Regions from separate parts of the Streptomyces sp. NPDC048516 genome, predicted to be linked through region 1. Evidence: riboswitches for the same ligand, from Rfam matches in the RefSeq annotation. Region 1 holds a riboswitch; each other region holds the start of a gene.
The links. Region 1 has a riboswitch for cyclic di-AMP ahead of ACGFR7_RS32715 (M23 family metallopeptidase). Riboswitches for the same ligand answer to the same signal wherever they lie in the genome.
Positions count from the first base shown of each region.

Region 2: another riboswitch for cyclic di-AMP. It lies ahead of ACGFR7_RS30005 (M23 family metallopeptidase); the one in region 1 lies ahead of ACGFR7_RS32715 (M23 family metallopeptidase).
Region 3: another riboswitch for cyclic di-AMP. It lies ahead of ACGFR7_RS04270 (NlpC/P60 family protein); the one in region 1 lies ahead of ACGFR7_RS32715 (M23 family metallopeptidase).

Region 1 covers NZ_JBICWS010000024.1:59,924-64,127, reverse strand. Annotated here, with positions in the region: gene ACGFR7_RS32720 (aldo/keto reductase) at 1-527, opposite strand, end outside; gene ACGFR7_RS32715 (M23 family metallopeptidase) at 603-1,727, opposite strand; cyclic di-AMP (ydaO/yuaA leader) riboswitch at 1,739-1,894, opposite strand; gene ACGFR7_RS32710 (DUF2332 family protein) at 2,178-3,344, shown strand; gene ACGFR7_RS32705 (PP2C family protein-serine/threonine phosphatase) at 3,447-4,204, opposite strand, start outside.
Region 2 covers NZ_JBICWS010000019.1:19,571-23,774, reverse strand. Annotated here, with positions in the region: gene ACGFR7_RS30015 (M16 family metallopeptidase) at 1-548, shown strand, start outside; gene ACGFR7_RS30010 (M16 family metallopeptidase) at 587-1,969, shown strand; cyclic di-AMP (ydaO/yuaA leader) riboswitch at 2,182-2,337, shown strand; gene ACGFR7_RS30005 (M23 family metallopeptidase) at 2,350-3,129, shown strand; gene ACGFR7_RS30000 (GntR family transcriptional regulator) at 3,399-4,088, shown strand.
Region 3 covers NZ_JBICWS010000002.1:81,003-85,206, reverse strand. Annotated here, with positions in the region: gene pcrA (DNA helicase PcrA) at 1-1,094, opposite strand, end outside; cyclic di-AMP (ydaO/yuaA leader) riboswitch at 1,386-1,570, shown strand; gene ACGFR7_RS04270 (NlpC/P60 family protein) at 1,578-2,729, shown strand; gene ACGFR7_RS04265 (hypothetical protein) at 2,951-3,304, opposite strand; gene ACGFR7_RS04260 (NlpC/P60 family protein) at 3,630-4,204, shown strand, end outside.

The DNA.
Region 1 (4,204 bases):
TCGCGGGCGGAGAAGGCCAGGGACTCCTCCAGGCGCTCCGCCGAGATGTTGGACGCGGCGATCTCGCGGACCTTGCCGGCCCGGACGAGGTCGTCGAGGGCGGTAAGGAACTCGCCGACCTCCACCGATTCGTCGTCGTAGTGGGTGTAGTAGAGGTCGATGTAGTCGGTGCGCAGGCGGGTGAGGGAGAGCTCGACCGCGGACTTGACGGTGGCGGCGGACAGGCCCTTGTGGTCCGGGTGGGCACCGACCTTGGTGGCGATGACGACATCGTCGCGGTTGCCGCGGGAGGTCAGCCAGTTGCCGAGGACGGTCTCGGATTCACCGCCCTTGTTGCCGGGGACCCAGGCCGAGTAGACGTCGGCGGTGTCGATGAAGTTGCCACCGCCCGCGACGTAGGCATCGAGCACGGCGAAGGATTCGCTCTCGTCGGCCGTCCAGCCGAAGACGTTACCGCCGAGGGACAGCGGGGAGACGGAGAGCGAGCCCAGGGACTGATGATTCCGGGGGGTGTGTGTCGCGGTCATACGTGGTGGCAACGTCGGGGGAGCGGAGTTATTCCCTCCGTTCCCTCTCCCCCGACGGCACATCCCGTCAGGCGTTCACACCTTGATGCCGTGATCGCGCAGCCACGGCATGGGGTCTATCGGGTCGCCGGCGTCGGGGCGCACCTCCAGGTGGAGGTGCGGGCCGGTGACATTGCCGGTGGCGCCGACGCGGCCGATGACATCGCCCGTGCTGACCTTGCCGGAGGTCTTCACCATCGAGGACAGATGGCAGAACCAGAGTTCGGTGCCGTCGTCGAGGGTGAGGACGATGCGGTAGCCGTACGAGCCGGCCCAGCCGGCCTGGGTGATGGTGCCGGAGTGCACGGCCTTGACGGGCGTGCCGGTCGGCGCGGCGAAGTCCTGGCCGGTGTGGTCCGCGGCCCAGCGGTCGCCGGCCTGGCCGAAGCTGGCGGTGAGGGTGAACGAGGAGACGGGAGCGATGAAGTTCTTCGCCAGCTTGGCGAGGCGGGCGGCCTCCGCCTTCTGACGGGCCGCTTCTTCGGCCTCGCGCTTGGCCTCCACTTCGGCCGCCTTCTTGGCTGCTGCGGCCTTTTCGGCCGACTTCTGGTGGGCGTCGGCTGCCTTATCGGCGGTCTGGAAAGCGGCGTGTTCGGCGCCCTCACGGGCCTCCTGCTCGGCGGCGCCCTGCTGCGCGTCGGCCTGCTGGAGGATGCGGCTGCGCAGCGCCTCACCGGCGTCCGCGCCCGAGGCCGCGTTGCCGGCCGCGGCGGAGGCCGTGCCCGTGTCCCTGCCTGCGGCCGAGGCCGCGGCCGTATCCGTGCCCTCGTCGGCGTCCGCGTCCGCGTCCGATATGAGGTCACCAACGCCGGGGAGGGACTTGACGTCCGGCAGCTTGTCGGCGAGGTCGTCGGCCATTCCGCCGACGTCGGGCATCGAGATCGGCACCGGAGGGCGGCCCTCGGCCGTGGCCATTCCGCCGGCACCGACCGCCGCGATGACGCCGACGCCCAGGACCGTGCCACCGCGGGCGAGCCCGCCGCCACGCTGCTTGGCCACCCGGTGCTTGCCGCGGACCGAGCGGACGGAATCCTCGGTGGGATTCCATTCCTCCCACGGTCCGTCGTTGTTGTTGTCCGCATCACCGGGGCCCGGGAAGGCACCTCGGTCATCGAGGTCGTAGGCGGACGGACCCTCGGGGGCAGGCCTGTTGGACGCCACGGGGGCGCTCTCCTTTCCTTCCTTCTCGCCTACCGGGTTAGCTGACGGGTTCGGAGCAGGAAGGTCTCCTACGGGCGCCCGCTGGCGGAGAGCGTCCGATTCACCCCAAGGAAGTGGTTCCCCGGTTCCCTTGGTGCAGTTCGAGGTGCTGGAGGTGCGTGAAAAGCGCGTGCGGGATTCGGCGTCGGCGCACGGTGCCGCCTCTTGCGACGGCTGGGACGACCGCGCTGCGTTATCGGACAGTAATAGAGATCGTGGTCGAATTCCAAGCCTTCCCGGGATTTCGTAGCGGCTGGGCAGGAGCTTTGGCGTGGACTTTTTCGGCCAGCACGGCCGCAAACCGGGCGAGTTGACCGCCCTCCCCTAAACGATCTCGCGGCGATTGTGCACCAGTCGTTATGCGGAGGGGTGCCCCTCGGTGACGGAACGTGAGAGCAGTAACGTCGGATCATGGCCGTCAACGTCGGGAACACCGGGAACACCCGTCACGTCGCGCGCGCCGTTGCCGGCACATGGGGGCTGGCGGAGCGGTACCGGGAGTTCTCCTGGCGTCAGGCGCGGGGGCGGTCCGCGGCGCATGAGGAGCTGAGCGCGCGGATCAGCCAGGACCCGGAGCTCTGCGATCTGCTGTCGGGGTCGCTGCCGGCCGGCGGCGCCCAGCAGCCGGAGCTTCTGCTCGCCGCCGTCCGCTATCTCGACGGCCCGCACGCCGAGCTGGGGCCGCGCGGCGAAACGGCGTACGGCCGCTGGCGCGAGTGGACGGTACGGCACTGGAGCGAGGTGCGTGCGGTGATCATGCAGCGCTCGTCCCGGACCGATGAGCCGGCCCACTGCGCGACGCTGCTGCCGCTGCTCGCCCGCCTGCCGCAGCCGCTGGCGCTGCTGGAGGTCGGCACGTCGGCGGGGCTGTGTCTGCATCCCGATCGCTATGGCTACCGCTACCGCCATCGCTACCTGCGCTCGTACGAGGACGACGGGGGAAGCGGTATCCGTCGCTCCGAGGCAATGGCAGTGGCAGTGGCAGGGGCGCCGGAGAGCCCGCTGGTGCTGGAGTGCCGTAGTACGGGGTGGGCGGCCGACGAGCTGCCCGGCCTGGACCGGATGCCGCGGATCGTCTGGCGGGCCGGAATCGGCCTCGACCCGCTCGACCCGGCCGCCGAACCGGACGATCTGCGCTGGCTGCAGGCGCTCGTATGGCCGGGCGACGGGGCACGGGCGGCGCGGCTGGCCGCGGCCGTCGAGGCGGTACGGGCGGCGCCACGGCCGCGGATGGTGCGCGGCGATCTGCTCCACGAGCTGCCCGCGCTCGCCGCCGAGGCACCGCCCGAGGCCACGCTGGTCATCTTCCACAGCACCGCGCTGGCCGGCCTCGCGCCCGCCCGCCGCGAGGAGTTCGCGCATCTCGTGCGGTCGCTGCTGCGCGGACGGCCCGGCGGCGGGCACTGGGTCTCCCACGAGCACCACTCCGTCCTGCCCTGGATCCCCACGCCGGCGCCCCGTTCGCCGCACCCGCATGACGCGCTGCTGACCCTCGCCCTGGACGAGCGCCCGGTCGCGCTCAGCGGTCCGTACGGTGAAAGCCTGCACCGGCTCCCGGGGGCGGAGGGCGTGGTGTAAGGCCTGCCGCAGGGGACGGCGAGCGTTGCCGGGGCTACGGCCCCCTCCCCGCACCCGCACTACGTCCTCCCTGCACCCGCACTACGTCCTTCCCCGCCCTCCCTACGCCCGCATCGGCCGCTGCACCGCCAACAAGGCCATATCGTCGGCCGGCGCGCCGCCCGTATGCCGTGCGACGTCCTCGACGAGGGTGTCCAGGAGGGCGTCAGGACCCCGGAAACGACGGCCGCGCAGTCTGCTCGCCGGCTGGTAGAAGCGGCCCAGCAGGTCCCTGGCCTCGGTCACCCCGTCGGTGAAGAACAGCAGCAGGGCGCCGGCCGGGAAGAACGTCTCGTCCGACCGGTCCGGCCAGCTCGCCACCTCGCTCATGCCCAGCGGCAGCGCCGGCACCGCGGGCACCAGCTCACGCAGCCCGCCGTCCAGGGTGAGCAGCAGCGGGGACGGATGGCCCCGGTTGAGCACGCGCAGCACGGACTGCCCATTGGCGGGGATTTCGGCGAGGACGGCAGTGGTGAACCCCTCGAACTCGTCGAGCCCCGCGCGCCGTCCGCCCTCGCGTTGCAGCGCCCGCTCCAGCCGGCCCGCCACCGCCTCCAGCGTCGTCTCCTGCTCCGCCGCCTCGCGGAAGGCGCCGATGACGATCACCGCGGCTTCCACGGCCTCCAGCCCCTTGCCCCGTACGTCGCCGACGATCAGCCGTACGCCGTGCGGGGTGTCCTGCACCGCATAGAGGTCGCCGCCGATCCGGGCATCCGCCCGCGCCCCCACGTAGCGGGCGGCGACGCCGAGGCCGGCGAGCCGTTCGGGGGGCGTGGGCAGTACGGCGCGCTGGGCGGCCTCCGAGATGTCCCGTACGGAGG
Region 2 (4,204 bases), on a different contig from region 1:
ACCGCCTGCCGCACGACGGTACTCGTGAGGCGGACGCCGCCGACCTCGCGCTGACCGTCCTGGGCGGCGGCGAGTCCTCCCGCCTGTACAACCGGCTGGTGCGCCGTGACCGCAGCGCCGTGGCGGCCGGCTTCGGCCTGCTGCGGCTGGCCGGCGCACCCTCGCTGGGCTGGCTGGACGTGAAGACGTCCGGCGGAGTGGAGGTCCCCGGCATCGAGCGCGCGGTCGACGAGGAGCTGGCCCGCTTTGCCGCCGAGGGCCCGACCCCGGAGGAGATGGAGCGGGCACAGGCCCAGCTGGAGCGCGAATGGCTGGACCGGCTGGCCACGGTCAGCGGCCGCGCCGACGAACTGTGCCGCTTCGCCGTCCTGTTCGGCGACCCGCAGCTGGCGCTGACCGCAGTGCAGCGGGTTCTGGACATCACTCCCGAGGAGGTGCAGGCGGTCGCCAAGGCCCGGCTGCGCCCCGACAACCGCGCGGTGCTCGTCTACGAGCCCACCGAGCCGACCGACGCCGCCGACACCGAGGAAGGGGAGGCGGACCAGTGAGCGACGCCACCACCCACGCCGATTCCCCCGTGTGCAGCATGGACTTTCACCCGCAGCCCCAGGGCGGCGCGCCCAGGCCGTGGGCCTTCCCGGCCCCCGACCGCAGCCAACTGCCCAACGGGCTCACCCTCCTGACCAGCCACCGCCCCGGCCAGCAGGTCGTCGCCGTCGAGATCAACCTCGTCGCTCCGCTGGAGGCCGAACCCGAGGGCCTGGACGGCGTCGCCACGATCATGGCGCGCGCCCTGTCCGAGGGCACCGACAAGCACGACGCGGAGGAGTTCGCCGCCGAGCTGGAGCGCTGCGGTGCCACTCTGGACGCGCACGCCGACCACCCCGGTGTACGGGTGTCCCTCGAGGTGCCGGCGTCCCGGCTGCCGCGTGCGCTCGGCCTGCTCGCCGACGCGCTGCGCGCGCCCGCCTTCCCGGAGAGCGAGGTCGAGCGGCTGGTGCGCAACCGTCTCGACGAGATCCCGCACGAGCTCGCCAACCCGGCCCGGCGCGCGGCGATGGCGCTGTCCAAGGAACTGTTCCCGGCGACGTCCCGTATGTCACGGCCGCGCCAGGGCACCGAGGAGACCGTCGGACGCGTCGATGCCGCGGCCGTCCGCGCCTTCTACGACGCCCATGTACGGCCCGCCACGGCCACTGCCGTCATCGTCGGTGACTTCACCGGGGTCGACCTGGACGCCGCGCTCGCCGAGACGCTCGGCGCGTGGAGCGGCTCGTCGGCCGAGCCGCTGAAGGCCTCGCCGATCGTCGCCGACGACACCGGCCGTGTGGTGATCGTGGACCGCCCCGGCGCCGTCCAGACACAGCTGCTCATCGGGCGTATCGGCGCCGACCGGCACGACCGGGTGTGGCCCGCGCAGGTCCTCGGCACATACTGCCTGGGCGGCACCCTCACCTCCCGTCTGGACCGTGTTCTGCGCGAGGAGAAGGGCTACACCTACGGGGTGCGCGCCTTCGGCCAGGTGCTTCGCTCCACCGCTCCCACGTCCCCCGAGGGGGCCACGGGAGCCTCGCTGCTGGCCATCAGCGGTTCGGTGGACACCGCCTCCACCGTCCCGGCGCTCGACGACCTGTGGAACGTGCTGCGCACCCTCGCGGCAGAGGGGCTGACGGACGACGAGCGGGATGTCGCCGTACAGAACCTCGTCGGGGTCGCGCCGCTGAAGTACGAGACCGCGGCAGCCGTCGCCGGCACCCTCGCCGACCAGGTGGAGCAGCACCTGCCGGACGACTTCCAGGCGCAGCTTTACGTCCGCCTCGCGGAGACCGGCACGGTCGAGGCGACCGCGGCGGCCGTCAACGCCTTCCCTGTGGACCGGCTGGTGACGGTCCTGGTGGGCGATGCGGCACAGATCGCCGAGCCCAGCAAGGCGCTGGGCATCGGTGAGGTGACGGTCATCGGCGCCTAGTGCCACCCGTGTGACGGAAGGTCACATATCGACAAAGCAACTCCCGTGGCGATGGTCTGCCACGGGAGTTGCCGTATGTCCGGTTTATTGCGGCCGGTGCGCCGGTTCTTGTGGCATCCCGCACAAAAAAGCGGTTCTGTTTGCCGATTGAAAGTTGCCCCGTCTAGCGTCGGTCCGGCTGTTCGTCACAAGTCCGCCACAACCGTGGCACCGGACAGTCATCGCCGAGTCCCCGTACGGCGCGAGCCAGGGGAGCCGGGGACCCAGAGTCCCTTGGGGTGAATCGGACTCCCCTCCGGAGGAGCCCGTAGGAGACCTTCCTGCTCCGAACCCGTCAGCTAACCCGGTAGGCGAGAAGGAGGGAAAGGACAAGCCAGTACATGGCGTTCATCCGTGCCACCGGGAAGCACCGTCGTACGAGCCGCCCCGTTCGGACGACCCGCAACATCGCCGGCATAGCCACCCTCGCGGCCGGCGGCGTGGTCGCCTCCGTGGCCTCGCCGGCGCTGGCGGCCACGGACGAGGCCCGCGCCCACGACACCGGTCTGCAGCAGGCGGTCGTGCTCGGTGACGAGCTCGCCAACCATGTCGAGGCCCAGGCCGACGCGCAGCAGGCCGAAGCGGAGGCCGCGGCGGCGAAGGCGAAGGCCGAGGCCGTGGCCAAGAAGCAGGCCGAGGAGGCCAAGCGGCGCGTCGAGGCCGCCCGCAAGGCCAAGGAGCGCGCCGCCCGCGAGGCGGAGCGCAAGCGCCTCAACACCTTCGTCGCCCCCGTTGCCGACTCCTACGTGTCCACCTCCTACAAGGCCTCCAGCGGCCTGTGGTCCTCGGGCAGCCACACCGGCATCGACTTCCACGCCGCCTCCGGCACCTCCGTCCACGCCGTCGGCACGGGCACCGTCGTCGAGGCCGGCTGGGGCGGCTCGTACGGCAACAACATCGTGATCAAGATGAACGACGGTACGTACACCCAGTACGGCCACCTGTCGTCGCTCGGCGTCTCGGTCGGCCAGCACGTCACCCCGGGCCAGCAGATCGGCCTCTCCGGCGCCACCGGCAACGCCACCGGCCCGCACCTGCACTTCGAGGCCCGTACCGGCGCCGACTACGGCTCGGACATCGACCCCATCGCGTACCTGCACTCGCACGGCGTCAAGGTCTGATCTTCCGTCTCGCCCGCCCGCGCTCCTCACCGGGGCCGCGTGCCACCGGACCGAGCGTCCGCCCGAAGCCCCGGCTCCACGGCCGGGGCTTCGCTGTATCCGGTGCCGGGTCGGTGTGCAGGGGATACGCCGTGCCCTCCCGCCCACTTCCGGCCAAAAAATTTCCCTGAATAACCGGAGCCCGCCGAAAAGGCGTTCCGGTCGAATAGAGTCACGGAATAGTCGCCGACCGGCGACGTTTCCAGGGGATTACGGCGGAGGCACGGAAGATGCGAGGCCATATTTCCGCTCATGCGGTGTGCACGGCGATTCGCGATGACATTGTCTCCGGTGCGCTGGCGCCGGGGAGCCGGCTGATCGAAGAGATCCTTGCGGCCCGGTACGGCGTCTCCAGGGTGCCGGTCCGTGAAGCCCTGCGGACTCTGCAGTCCGAAGGTTTTGTCACCACCCGCCACCACGCGGGCGCCTGCGTCGCCGAGCCCACCGAGCAGGAGGCCGCCGATCTCCTCGACGTCCGCGCCCTGTTGGAGCCGCTGGGAGCCGCACGCGCGGCCATCCGCCGTAGCCCGGCCCACCTCAAGGTCCTCCGCGGCCTGGTACGGCTCGGCCGCGAGCGAGCCCGTCACGGCAGCCCGGCGGATCTGCGCCAACTGGACGGCTGGTTCCACGAGACGCTGGCCCAGGCGGCCGGCAGCCCCAGCCTGACGGCGTTGCTGACCCAGCTACGGCGCAAGATCGAGTGGATGTACGCCGTGGAGCTGCCCGCCCGTACGCGGGAGTCGTGGGACGAACACGGCGCGGTGCTGGACGCGGTGGCCCGGGGGGATGCGGAACGGGCCCGTGCCCTGATGGCGGCTCATGTCGAGCGCTCCCTCCCGGTGTACCGGCTCCGGCGCCCCGCCAAAACAGAGGTGAGGGATCCGAAACCGCCCGTCAACACGGTCCGTGCCCGCCCTTAACAATCGCCCCGTATACAAAGAAGCGCGGAATGGGATTCGGGGTGCGAGACCGCGTTTTCCTCCCCGCCGGCATTCAGTGGGTATGTGTGCCGCCATACGTGCTGCGCCGGCATACG
Region 3 (4,204 bases), on a different contig from region 1:
TCGATGACGGCGTTGGCGGCGGACAGGATCGTCTGCGAGGAGCGGTAGTTCTGCTCCAGCAGGATCGTGGTCGCGTCCGGGTAGTCCTCCTCGAACTGGAGGATGTTGCGGATCGTGGCACCGCGGAAGGCGTAGATCGACTGGTCGGCGTCACCGACGACGCACAGCTCGGCGGCGGTCTCGGCGGGGCCGACCAGCTCACGGACGAGGGTGTACTGGGCGTGGTTGGTGTCCTGGTACTCGTCGACGAGGACGTGGCGGAAGCGGCGGCGGTAGTGCTCGGAGACGTCCGGGAAGGCCTGGAGCAGATTGACCGTCGTCATGATGATGTCGTCGAAGTCCAGGGCGTTGGCCTCGCGCAGCCGGGCCTGGTACATCGCGTACGCCTCGGCGAGAGTCTTCTCAAAGCCGTCGGCGGCGGTCCCGGCGAAGGTCTCCTCGTCGATGAGCTCGTTCTTGAGGTTGGAGATCTTCGCGCTGAAGGACTTGGGCGGGTAGCGCTTGGGGTCCAGGTCCAGATCGCGGCAGACCAGGGCCATCAGGCGCTTGGAGTCGGCGGCGTCGTAGATGGAGAAGGAGGAGGTGAAGCCCAGCTTCTTGGACTCGCGGCGCAGGATGCGCACGCAGGCGCTGTGGAAGGTGGAGACCCACATGGCGTTGGCGCGCGGGCCGACCAGCTCCTCGACGCGCTCCTTCATCTCGCCGGCGGCCTTGTTCGTGAACGTGATCGCGAGGATCTGGCCGGGGTGGACATGGCGCTCGGCGAGCAGATGAGCGATGCGGTGGGTGAGCACCCGGGTCTTGCCGGAGCCGGCACCGGCGACGATCAGCAGCGGGCCGCCCGTGTGCACCACGGCGGCCTTCTGCTCGTCGTTGAGCCCTTCCAGCAGCGTCGCCGGGTCGAGGACGGGACGGGCCGCACCGTCGCGGTAGTACGCCTCTCTGGGCGGGGGCGCGTCGAACCTCCCGCCGAAGAGGTCGGCAGGGATCTCCTCCGGGGCCGGGCCGTGCTCGTCCTCGGGGGGCGGAGGGTGCTCCTCCTCGCCCTTGTGGCCGAGGTCCGCCAGGAAGCTGTCGTCAAAGAGGCTGCTCATCGCCCACCGAGTCTAGGCCGCCGCACTGACAGCCCGCGGCCCAGTAGCCGATTGCGGCCCGCTTTCACCGCGGGCCGTGGCACCGCGGCAGGTCAGGGCGTCCGGGGCCGGCGCAAACCGGTCGGCGGCTCCTCTACCCGAATCCGACATCTGCCATGACAACCCTCGCATCGCGTTCAGGTCACAAAAAGGTTTCGGGCATATCGAACATCAGCCTTCACAGGAGCCACACGAGTTGGCTAACGTCCTCGCTCAGGCAGCCCGCCTCCCCGTGGACGACAGCGTCCGCACGGGCCGCCCACGCCGAGTCCGGCCCTGCCTTCGGGCAACCGGAGCCGGGGACCCACCAGCACCACCGGGGTGAATCGATCCGGACAGCCGTCGCCAGCGGGCATCCGGACCGTAGGGCAAGCCTTCCGTCAGCGACACCGCCCGAACCCGACAGCTAACCCGGTAGGCGGTCCACGGAAGGAGTCGCCGGCCTTGGCGTCGCATCGCAAGCCGCGCACCAGCATTCTCACCTCGCCCGGAGGAAGGCGTACGGCGGTCGGGCTCACCACCGCCGCCCTCGCCTCGGCCACGCTGCTCTCGCAGTCCGCCGACGCGGCCCCCCGGGCGCCCAAGCCCAGCATCGAAGAGGTCAAGCAGAAGGTCGACGGGCTCTATCACCAGGCCGAGGTGGCCACCCAGAAGTACAACGCCGTCAAGGAGCACGCCGACGACCAGCGGGACCGCGTCGACGGCCTGCTCGACGCCGCCGCCGAGCGGGCCGAGAAGATGAACGACGCCCGGCGCCGGCTGGGCGCCTTCGCCGCGGCGCAGTACCGCAGCGGCGGCATGAACCCGACGGCGCAGCTGATGCTCGCCAAGGACCCGCAGCAGTTCTTCGACCGCAGCCACCTCATGGAGCGCCTGACCGGGCGGCAGAAGGAGGCCGTCTCCGACTACCAGGAGCAGCAGGCCGCGGCCGCCCGGCAGCGGGCGGCGGCGACCCGCGACCTGGAACGGCTGCAGACGTCGCAGGCCTCGCTCAAGGAGTCCAAGCAGTCCGTCCAGCAGAAGCTGACCGAGGCCCGGCAGCTGCTGTCCAAGCTGACCGCCCAGGAGAAGGCGCGGCTGGCGGAGCTGGAGCGCCAGAAGGAGGCGGCGGCCAAGCGCAAGGCCGAGGAGGAGGCCCGCAAGCAGCAGGAGCGCGAGCGCCGGCAGCAGCACGACGGGGGCGGCCCGTCCGGCGGTCAGACCGGTGGCGGCTCCGACAACGGTGGCTCGACCGGGGGTTCGTCCTCCGTCCAGGCCGAGAAGGCGCTCGCCTTCGCCCGCTCCCAGATGGGCAAGCCGTATGTGTGGGGCGCGACCGGACCCAGCTCGTACGACTGCTCGGGACTGACCCAGGCGGCGTGGAAGGCGGCCGGCGTCAGCCTGCCGCGGACCACCTGGGACCAGGTCAAGGCCGGCCAGCGGGTCGCCACCAAGGACCTCAAGCCCGGTGACCTGGTCTTCTTCTATGACGACATCAGCCATGTCGGCATGTACATAGGCGGCGGCAAGATGATCCACGCCCCGCACCCGGGCGCCAACGTCCGGGAGGAGTCGATCTACTACATGCCGATCTACGGGAGCGTCCGCCCGGGCTGAGGCCCGGCCCCCGCTCCCCCGTCAGACCACCCCCCACGGCCACCCCCCACGGCCACCCCCCACACGCCACCGCGCGGCCGTCGCCTCCGGATGAGGAGTGCGACGACCGCGCGGTGTGCCGTTGAGGAGCCCGTGCGTCGGCGCCCGGAGCCCTGCCGGCGGGGCGTACGCCGCCCCGGCCTGCGCCCCGCGCCCGGCTCGCGGGGCGTCCGCCGTTCCGCTCAGGTCCAGAGCACGGCGATGAAGATGTTGGCCACCGTCAGCGCACCGACCGCGCCGAAGAGCGGCGGGGCGATCTTCTCGTCGTCCCGCTTGACGTAGACCAGCGCCAGGATGACCACCAGAACGGCCATCTTGATGCCGAGCTTGATGGTGTTGAGGCTGTGATCCTCGGCCTGGTTGAGGCCGACCAGCACGATGCCGGTGACCAGCATCGTCAGCGCGCCGTGCAGCATCGCCGGCACGAAGCGGGCGGTGCCCGCGCCCATCGCCTTCATCTGGGTCAGAAAGCCGCCCAGCAGGGAGGCGATGCCGATGATGTGCAGGCCGACGAAGAGATTGATTACTACGTCCATAGTGCTGGATCGTAGCCGCCGCATAGCACGGCCCTTCAGGCAGGGCGCCCACAATCGCCGCTTCGGTCAGGCCGGGCCCGGTCCCGGCCGAGTGGCCGTGGCGCCATGGTCACCCGCGCACCGACCCCGGTCGAAAGCGAGCAATCCCGGGCAAGCGGACTCATCACCGCAACACCCAGGCTTAGCGTCCTCCTCCAGGCGGTCGACTCCCCGCCCTCGCCGGCCTCCCACCGGCGTCCTGTCGGCCGCCCCGCCGTGAGGTGCGGCGGCGGTCCGTTCCCTCGTGACGGACCGCCGCCGGGCCCACGGGCACCAAGGGAAGGAAGTGACGGCCACCGTGGCCTCGCACCGCAAGCCGCGGCAGCATCCGCTCGCCGCGCTCACCGGCGGCGCACGCAGCGCACGCACCGCCCGCACGGCCGCCACCCTGGCCCTGGCCGGCGCCGCCACCGCCACGGGTTTCGCTCCGGCGGCGGAGGGTGCCCCCGTCGCCGCCGTTGCCGACGGCGCCGGCCAGGCCGCCCACCGGCTCACCCCCGACCGGGTCAAGGACCGGGTCAACGCGCTGTACCAGGAGGCAGAGGTGGCCACGCAGAGCTACAACGGCGCGAAGGAAGCCGCCGGCACCGCCCGCGAGGAGCTGAGCAGGCTGCAGGACGAGGCCGCCCGCCGAACCGCGGAACTGAACGACGCCCGCAGCGAGCTGGGCGCCGTGGCCGCGAGCCAGTACCGCTCCGGCGGCGTCGACCCGACCGTACGGCTGCTGCTGTCCGCGGACCCGCAGCGCTATCTGGACGGCGCCGCGGTCCTGGAGCGGACGGGCAGCCACCAGGCGACCGCGGTGGCCGGTTACGCGCGCCGGCTCGGCAGCGTACGGCAGATCCAGCGGCGGGCCGAGGA